3 regions of the Paenibacillus sp. JT22N1 genome follow, and region 3 is predicted to be linked to each of the others. Evidence: riboswitches for the same ligand, from Rfam matches in the RefSeq annotation. Region 3 holds a riboswitch; each other region holds the start of a gene.
What was found. A riboswitch is a leader RNA that binds a small molecule or an ion and turns the genes downstream of it on or off. The one in region 3 is predicted to bind cyclic di-GMP.
Positions count from the first base shown of each region.

Region 1: it holds a riboswitch for cyclic di-GMP, as region 3 does, so the genes downstream of both, AC58UU_RS34570 (PilZ domain-containing protein) here and AC58UU_RS31765 (putative bifunctional diguanylate cyclase/phosphodiesterase) in region 3, are expected to answer to the same signal.
Region 2: it holds a riboswitch for cyclic di-GMP, as region 3 does, so the genes downstream of both, AC58UU_RS27000 (S-layer homology domain-containing protein) here and AC58UU_RS31765 (putative bifunctional diguanylate cyclase/phosphodiesterase) in region 3, are expected to answer to the same signal.

Region 1 covers NZ_JCAUAW010000028.1:19,363-22,642, forward strand. Annotated here, with positions in the region: gene AC58UU_RS34560 (DUF1697 domain-containing protein) at 1-448, shown strand, start outside; gene tadA (tRNA adenosine(34) deaminase TadA) at 461-898, opposite strand; cyclic di-GMP riboswitch class I at 1,177-1,264, shown strand; gene AC58UU_RS34570 (PilZ domain-containing protein) at 1,367-2,101, shown strand; gene ychF (redox-regulated ATPase YchF) at 2,180-3,280, shown strand.
Region 2 covers NZ_JCAUAW010000015.1:141,103-144,382, reverse strand. Annotated here, with positions in the region: gene AC58UU_RS27000 (S-layer homology domain-containing protein) at 1-1,349, opposite strand, end outside; cyclic di-GMP riboswitch class I at 1,397-1,491, opposite strand; gene AC58UU_RS26995 (3D domain-containing protein) at 1,691-2,380, opposite strand; gene AC58UU_RS26990 (ArsR/SmtB family transcription factor) at 2,789-3,130, shown strand; gene AC58UU_RS26985 (SRPBCC family protein) at 3,133-3,280, shown strand, end outside.
Region 3 covers NZ_JCAUAW010000022.1:35,617-38,896, forward strand. Annotated here, with positions in the region: gene AC58UU_RS31750 (ABC transporter substrate-binding protein) at 1-3, shown strand, start outside; gene AC58UU_RS31755 (GNAT family N-acetyltransferase) at 77-499, opposite strand; gene AC58UU_RS31760 (HAD family hydrolase) at 541-1,191, opposite strand; cyclic di-GMP riboswitch class I at 1,398-1,491, shown strand; gene AC58UU_RS31765 (putative bifunctional diguanylate cyclase/phosphodiesterase) at 1,555-3,280, shown strand, end outside.

The DNA of each region.
Region 1 (3,280 bases), on a different contig from region 3:
ACTTGCTAAGGCGCAAACGTATTTGCAAAGCGGCAATGTCTTGTTCATGTCGGAGGAGGCGGTGGAACCGCTGCGCCAGCGTATCGAGCAGGAGATCAGCAAAGCTGTAGGCGTTTCACCTTCCGTCATTTTGCGTACGATAGAGGAGCTGGCACAGATTCTTGCGACTTGTCCATATGAAGTGGATGCGTTATTAGAAGGCGAAACGATACAAATTTCTGTGCTATCGGAATATCCTCCACAGCAAACCTCTGACGTCTTGTCCAAAGGAATAAGCGATGTGGATGAATTCCAGATCAATGGGCGCGAGATTTATTTCCTTTTTCGTCAAAGCGTTCTGGATTCGAAACTTGCGAGCAATATCCAGAAGCTTGGAGATACGGCGACAACACGCAATTGGAATACGATGAACAAACTGGCTGAGTTGGCAGCGGCGATGCAGAATTAGATGCAGGAACTTCTAAGCTTTACCGCGTAATTTACGGAAAAATTGGGTCAACATCGTCGAACACTCTTCTTGCAAGACGCCGCTAACGACATCGACACGGTGATTGAACCGGTCCTCCTGCAGCAAATTCATGAGCGTTCCGGCACAGCCGGCCTTCGGATCAATGGTGCCGTAGATGACCTGCGGAATCCGTGATTGGACAATCGCGCCCGCACACATCGGGCAAGGCTCTAGGGTGACGTAGAGCTGGCAATCCAAAAGTCGCCAGGCTTGCAGATGCTCGCTCGCTTGTTTGATGGCGATCATTTCGGCATGAGCGAGAGGATCTAGGGTTGTTTCACGCAAATTGTAGCCGCGGCCGATGATTTGACCTTGATGGACAACGACCGCTCCAATCGGTACTTCTCGGATGGATTCGGCTTTGAGAGCCTCTTGAATCGCTTCTTTCATCCAGGGGATATGTTCATCCACAGGGGGACACCTCGCTAATATATTTTTATCCACATGTGCATAACAATCGAACATTCATTCCGTTGTTAACAACCTGTGGATAGGTTTGTGGATAACTTAAAAAGCTGTGGATATTTAATCTTTCTACATTACATACAACAAAATGACCAGCTATGCAAGGAATTTTGTTGATAATAGCAACTGTGCTAGGTATAATGATAGATATTAGTAGGTCTTTTAGACCATATAGAACGTGATAGGTAGAAATAAATAGCAAGGTTCGAAAATGGCAAACTTGTTGAAAAGCAAGGACGCAAAGCTAAGGGTCTACGGTTCCTTTGGAACTATGGCAGCCTGGTTACCGAAAATCGAAGCTTTATTGATTAAGGTAATAGGCTGCTCCTACATAAGGGGCAGTTTATTTTTATATAGGGAATAACTTGGGTAAAGGGAGAGGTGTTAATTATAATGGCCAACGGGTATAACGTCATGAAATATTACGGAAGCAAGGAGGGATATGACGCTGATGTACTAATCGATAGTAAGGCTGTGTTGGGAAAGGACGATTTCGTAGCCACTGGCGTACTAACCTATGCACTCGGAGACATTATTGAGGTGGAATTACCGGAATACGATGTCTTTCAACTTGGTGATAAAGCGAAAATGACGGTTTATACCAAATCCGGCTTGTTTGTGATGAATACAACCGTTGTTGCCAAAGAATTCGGCTCCGTCATTGTCATTAATCCACCTGAAAATCGTAAGAAATTCGCAGAAAAACGGGAATTCCCACGTGTGGATGTGAAACAAACAGGTCTCTTATTCGGACTTCAGGATATGAATAAAAGGAATAAACATCACTTTGAAAACCCACTTGGTATTTCAATCAAAAATATATCCATCAACGGCTTAGGATTTACCATTAATGATAATTCTATGATTGATAAGATCGTTCAAAAGCATTCACAGCTCGAAATTGAGCTGGATTTGGGCTTTACGATGACTTGTTCGATGGAAATTGTAAGAAAAGAAAAGGTTGAAAATGGTTTCTATTATGGGGCTAGTTATATCGACATTCCGCAGGAAAAAACCAATGCGCTAAGGGGTTTTATCCTTACGAATCAGATCGAAACTTACTTCGTACAGAAGCGGGAAGCACAATTTAAAAAAGCAACGGAAAAAAAGTCTGCGGCGAATCAATAGCCTTCAGGCTTTTTTTTGAGTTCCAAGTGCTATATAATAAGAAGGATGATTTTCGAAAATTAAGGAGTTGTAACTACAATGGCTTTGAAAGCAGGTATCGTCGGTCTACCGAACGTAGGAAAATCGACATTGTTTAATGCAATTACACAGGCGGGGGCAGAATCTGCGAATTATCCGTTTTGTACGATCGATCCGAATGTTGGGGTAGTTGAAGTACCAGACGAGAGATTGCAGAAGCTGGTAGAGATCGTTGTGCCTAAGAGCATTGTCCCGACAGCCTTTGAATTCGTTGATATTGCGGGTTTGGTAAAGGGCGCGAGCAAAGGCGAAGGGCTTGGAAATAAATTTTTGGCACACATTCGTGAAGTGGATGCCATTGTGCATGTTGTTCGTTGTTTTGAAGATGATAATATTACTCACGTTTCCGGTAAAGTGGATCCGATCGGCGATATCGAAACGATTAATCTTGAATTAATTTTGGCAGATATAGAGTCGGTAGAGAAGAAGATTGAGCGTTCGCGCAAAAACCTCAAGGGCGGCGACAAAAAAGTTGTTGCTGAAGTGGAGTGTTTAGAGCGTATTAAAGAAGCGCTTTATGCAGATAAACCGGCACGCAGTCTGGATCTCAGCGAAGATGAGAAACTTCTCGTGCGCGACCTTCATTTATTAACCATGAAACCCGTGCTTTATGCGGCAAACGTGAGTGAAGATGAAGTAGCAACAGCAGATGAAAATTCTTTTGTGAAAATTGTGAAAGAATTTGCTGAGAGCGAAAACAACGAAGTGGTGTCGATCAGTGCAAAGGTTGAATCCGAAATCGCCGAGTTGGAAGATGAAGAAAAAGCGATGTTCCTCGAAGAGTTGGGACTTCAAGAGTCCGGCTTGAATAGATTGATTAAAGCAGCTTATAGAAAGCTTGGCTTGTACACGTATTTCACAGCTGGGGTGCAGGAAGTAAGAGCATGGACAATCCGCAAGGGAACGAAAGCTCCTCAAGCGGCTGGTGTTATTCATACCGATTTCGAACGTGGTTTTATTCGTGCTGAAGTCGTCTCTTATAATGATTTGGCAGCTGCAGGGTCGATGAATGGTGCGAAAGAAAAAGGCCAAGTGCGTCTAGAAGGTAAAGAGTATGTGGTGAATGACGGGGACGTCATGCATTTCAGATTTAATGTGTAA
Region 2 (3,280 bases), on a different contig from region 3:
TTCTGCGTTTGAAGCTCACTCCATTTCGTTTTGTCATAAGTAAAAGTAAGCTGTGCCTTCTGAAGAAGTGGTGAACCCACAGAAACAACCCAAGCTTTGGACGCTTCCCGCATGGAGCCTTTTTTCGTAATACTTAAGGAATCTGTAACGTCTTTATTCAACTTGATTTCTATATCTGTATCCTGACTTAAGGCTCCGGGTGGAATGACCAATGAAACGGAACCGTCTTTAATCGAGAGTTCGTCACCTTGTGCGTTTACTTTCTTCTTGATGAAATCATCCGTAACTAGGAGCGGAGCTGTACCACCTGACGAGATTTGATCTGGGACTTCGGTTCTAATAATGGATTTGCGAAAAAAACTGCCATCTGCATTTTTCATAACCAGTCCTTCTTTGTCAAAACCAGCCACACGTAGAGCCAGATCTCCTTCAGTAACTTTAAAGCCCTCCTTAAGCGCTAGATTATACCCATTGAGTACAGGTATACCACCAACATCTTGAACCCAGGATACTTGACCATTACCTATGTACATCTGAAAATACTCATTAGGCTTCTTAGTTGCTAATGTTAGATCAACAGGTACGGCCGCAGGATTTGATGTATCCAGGACAGCATACTTCGTCTTCAAATCTAGGTCTGAGTGCTTATAAAAAGCGGTTATACCATCAAAAGCGAGTTCCCACACATACAGATGATACGGTAGATCGAGAACGGCGCGCGTTTCGCCTGTTTTGACATTCGTAAGGCTTAACCCTCCGTCTCTCTCATGTTTGAAGAGCACCTTCCCCTCTGCTACAACAGGAATACGACCTTTACCAACCAGCGTTTCTGTATTCGTTATGAGATCGTAATGAAAGATTTCATAAGTAGAGTTGTCATGACCTACAAATTCTGAGCCATTCATATTCATGCGAGTGTAATACTGCGTATGCGCATTCAGCTTCCAGTCAAGTCCTGATGAAAGCTCATATCCATACATAATCCACTTCCCAGTTGCAGCAAATTCCCTATCATCAGTCCAGATGATATATACCTTGCCGTCCTTCGTTTCACCAACCCGAGGTGAATGTTTTTGCGAAGCAAATGTGGTGATTTGCTTTTTTTCAGCCGTCTTTATGTTCTGATAAAAAACTTGGAGATAACCTGCTGCATCCGACTCCGTCCATACCATATGGGAGCCTGAGATGTTCGATAACGTTTGTTCTTTAGCCTCCGTTGCCTGATCTTGAAAGGAATAGACCGTTCGTGCAGAAAGCATTGAATTGGAAAAATAAATCATACTTATTGTTGTGAACACCATTGCTAAAATTACTCTTTTGAACTGTTTCATTATTTTGATCTTGTCCATTAGCTGTTCTCTCCCTCTCTTTTAAGACAATAAAAAACCAAGCCCCTAAAGGTAACCCGGCTATCGTCCCATGAGATGTGACTCATGGCTTAGACCCGTGGCTTTGCGTCTCCACCTTTCGATGGATTTGCCTTTGTTCATTATTGCTTGGTTAATAGGTATTTTTACTCATCTGAACTAGTCATTTAGAACTGACTGTTTTCCATATTAATCCACATTATTTCATATTTCAACACTTTTCTACAAAATAGAGGAAATCCATACACAAAGTGTGTGCTTTCACACAAAAAAGGCCAACCGGATATCCCGGTTGACCCTTAACCTAGTAAATTGCTATCGACTTAAATATTCTCTCTATCTAGCAAATAGACTTTCACATTCTTCTTTACGCCGAATTCTTGAGCGTCATTTAGATCATTCATGAATACATCAATTCTCGAACCGCGAATAGCTGAACCTATATCCTCCGCTTTACGAATGCCGATGCCGTCAATGAACACCGTCGATCCTAAAGGGATGACAGCAGGATCCACAGCGATCGTGCGTCCTTCTTTGGCTTTAAGACCACTAAATGTGATGCCATACATGGGATGGGAAGCCTTTTTACCTGTTGATTCAACACCAGCCGTATAAGCTGTGAGGGTTGTGTTCAACACTTTTTTGATAATTTTCTTTTGACCTTTAGGTAAGCCAATCTCATCTCCACCCATCGGAATCGTTAAACTTTGACCAATCGTTAGCTGGTTCGGATTTGAAATATTGTTAGAGTTGATAAGGTCATCTACGGTTACGCCAAAATCACGTGCAATTTTGAACAGCGTATCTCCTCGGTCCACCTGATACTGCGTCCTAGGCTGAACAAGGTCAGCTTGAGCGGCTTCTTCCACAGGAGCTGCATTTCTTGCCATACTATACGTAGGAGGTAATTCCCCCCCATCTTCACTTTCAGGGTACGAATAGGCGGGTTGCACCTGCCACAAACAAAGCAGCAACGGAAGCGTCAAAGTAACATAAAGAATTTTACGAAACATAGTATCTCCTCCTCTTAAAAAATAATAGAGTTATAGCTACTAGATTCGTCCAATTCTATGATTTATATACGTCTCGTATTAATTTTTTCATTTTGATAGACATGTGGACAATTACACAATCACCCTCGTAAGAGAAACATATAGTACTAGTATCAAAAAGGAAGGGCGACAAGAACCCTATGAAAACTTATAAACCGAGTAAAAACGGTCTATCGATTTACTACAGAAGAAATGGGTAAAGAAATAAGAAGGCATAAGGTAGTATACAAAACGAATCTCGGCTTAAACTAACAAACGTGAAATAAGAAAAGACTGCCGGTGTGGCAGTCTTTTCGCTTTTCAACATACTGTGGTTGCATTCAGAAATATTCCTTGACAGGAATATTCCATTCGGAGTATATTATGTTCATGAATAAGACTTTCAGTGCTCTTGCCGAGCCAAACCGCTTGCACATTGTCGAGCTTTTGCGCGACGGCCCCCTTACTGTCGGGGAAATAGCGGATCGGCTTGAGCTCCAGCAGCCACAAGTATCCAAGCATCTCCGTGTGCTTAGTGATGCAGAACTTGTCGAGGTACAACCGTCCGCGAATAAAAGAATCTATAAGCTGCAGTTTCAGTCGCTCAAGGAGCTGGATGGATGGCTAGACTCTTTCCGCCGCATGTGGGAAGAGAGATTCGATCGTTTGGACGATTATTTGCAGCAAATGTTAGAGAAGGAAAAGAAAAAACAATTTGATTTGGAGGACTAGACATGACTCAAGAAAAAGCAGGGAACAACTTCAATGCCACATTAGAAGGTGGCGAATTGGTTCTTACTCGCACATTCAATGCACCACGTGAACTCGTCTTCAAAACGTGGACTGAGGCTGAACATTTAGCTCGCTGGTGGGGACCAACAG
Region 3 (3,280 bases):
TAGTGTACATAGCAAAAAATCCCCTCAATGTTAGGGGATTTTTGCTATGTACAGATTATGATTCGTAAATGAGATACTAATCCTCTTCGGCTTCTTCTACCTCATATGTACATAGAAAACGTTCTACACCGGGATATTTCTCCCCGAGGCTGCGAATAACGAACCCAATATTCCGATAAAATTGGACCGACTCTTCATCTGTTTCTGCCACGATTCGAACGGGATGCATATCTTCAATAATTTCAAGAATAATCCCTCGACCAAAGCCTACCCCTCTGCTCTCCGGTTCAACGGCCAGATGAGTGATCGTCATCTCCTGATTATCACTGAGCTCAAAGCCAATGATGCCCACTAAGATACCTTCGGATTCATACCCAAACAACCATAGATTAGCATCATTTTCATAACGCTCAATGACAGGTTGTAACGCCTCCGGATCGGGGAAAACGCTGTAACTCAGCAGTTCTTGTATTTCATTTTCGTTTAGTCGGGATTTCACATTTACTAACATCTTTATTCACTACTTTCATTTTTCGTTATCTACACATAATCTAACAACTTAAGCAAGCTGTCAACATGCGCTACAGGGGTGATTCCCTTCTCCTCCATCAGATGTCCGTTGGGCCCATAGCTGATAAAGGGAACTCCTGCATCCATGGATGCTCTGCCATCTATCCACGAGTCACCGATCGATATCCATTGGCTCTCAAGAATTTGTGGAAAATGCTGCTTAGCGGCTAAGTATCCGGATGGAGATGGTTTCATGGCATTCATCTGCTCTCTTCCGATAATCAAATCAAAGTATGGATGAATTCCGGTCTTTTCCAGCGCATGTACGGCGGCTTTGTATGAATTATTAGTCACAATAACCAGGACATAGCCCGTCTTTAAAACATTTAGAAGCTCGGAAACATGGGATTCCAGTCCTGCACCCTCCATGCCTATTAGTTCATGTTGAACAACCATATTCATCACTTCTATATAGGACTCTTCAGGCATCCCTTTCGCTTTCACATGCTCAATCATGGTTGATGTGGTATGCTCTTGAATCGGAAAACCAACCTGCAATAGATCATTCTCGGTAAGGTAGTCCGCCACTTGCTTTTTCATCATTTGGAAATTAATGCTAGACCTCAGCAGTGTATTATCCATATCAAAAATAATGCCTCGAACTTGGCTTAATTTACTCATTGAACCTCACCTATCCATCTCTAGAACTATAGAAAAATTAAGAAATTAGTATTATTAATTATTTTTAGTCGAATTCGACATGATTCGCTAATTTTATGTAAATACCGCTATAGACACGTCATTTTCAACTATTTATAATGAGGCGTATTAACTGGTACATAAGTCTTTTACATCATTAACTAGTGCCTTTTGAACTACATATATAGAATCGATAAAAGCAAACCATTGGAAACAATGCGACGCAAAGCCATGACCTAAGGCATCCCTAACTTCCGATGCTATGGACGACAGGTTACCGAGTCAAGGAGTTCATCCTTTCATTCGGGATGGACTTTTTTTATTTATACGAAATGAGGTCGATTCATGCATCTTACGCTAATAGATAATTATCCTATTTACCTCATGCTGCTAGCGTTCATTATTTCAATAACTGCTCTTTACTTATACTTTACTAACAAAACAGCACTCAAAGCTTCACTCTTAGAGTCTGCTATCGATTGTATCATGTTGATTAATTCAAGTGGGAGGATCATTGCGTTTAATCCTGCGGCAGAATCCATTTTTGGTTACGAACGCAAAGAAGCTATAGGACTTACATTAATCGATTTTCTTTTTGAAAAAGATGGCCAGGAGACAACCTTCTTAAATCTGCTGTTCACGGCCAAAGACGAAACGATTATCGGTAAGCGAATCGAATTGAAAGCATTTCGATCGGATGGCAGTGTATTTCCTGCGGAAATAACGATTACGAGCACTTCGTATAAAGGAAAGCATGTCTATACAGCTTATCTTCGCGATTTGACTGAAAAAAAGAAGTCCGATGATATGATACAGCAGCTAGCCTACTTTGATCTTCTGACAGGTTTGCCGAATCGCAACCAGTTCAATCCACTTTTCCATGATGCGTTAAACAAAGCCAAACAACATAATCAGAGCTTAGCTCTACTCTTCCTCGATGTAAATCGGTTTAAACTCATTAATGATACCTTAGGCCATCCCTTAGGAGATCTCGTTTTGCAAAAGTTCTCCGCATTGCTTTCGGAAAGCTTGTTTGCACAAAGCATTGTCTCCAGACTAAGTGGTGATGAATTTGTGATTTTATACCCATTCGGTAATCGGAAGTCAGCTGCTGTGCAAGCGGAGAAGATCATGCAACAATTGGAAGCTCCTTTCCAAATCGACGGGCGAAATGTTTTTGTTTCCACCAGTATTGGTATCTCTTTGTATCCTATCGATGGAGAAGATCCGGAGGTTTTACTGAAAAATGCCGATCATGCGATGTATCTGGCCAAAGAACGTGGAGGAAACCATTATCAATTTTATGAACAGGAAATGAGTGTCATTCATTTGAGGAGAAGCGCATGTGAGCAATCCCTCCGGACAGCCATAGAACATAATGAGCTCTACCTGATGTACCAACCCAAATTCCATATCCCTACAGGCAAAATAAACGGCGTAGAAGCTTTACTAAGGTGGGATAGCCATGAGTTAGGAAGTATCTCGCCGAAGGAATTTATTCCTATTGCAGAAGAATCCGGACAAATTATTTCAATTGGAAAATGGGTATTACAAACTGCCTGTATACAAATGAAAAAATGGCAAAATGCGGGTATGGAGCCTGTTCCTATTGCAGTCAATATATCCGCAGTCCAGTTTCATCAAGAAGATTTGGTGACTATGATTCTCGAGATTCTGCATCAAAATGAGCTGGAAGCAAAGTACTTAGAACTCGAAATTACCGAAAGTGTAGCGATGTATAACAGCCTCAGTTGTATGGAAAAGCTTAATGCTTTAAAGCGCGAGGGAGTAAAAATCTCCGTCGATGATTACGGAACTGGTTATTCTTCTTTAAGTTATTTACATAAATCGCCAGTCGATACTTTGAAAATTGATAAATCAATCGTTCAAGACATTTCCTCCAACATATCTGCATCTTCTATTATTAAAGCGATTATGACCATGTCACAAAGTTTAAATTTGAATGTCATTGCCGTTGGTGTAGAAACTCATGAACAGCTCATTCTTCTAGAAAGATTTGGTTGTGAAAATATACAAGGATACTTATTCTCAGTTCCACTTACGGCCCAGC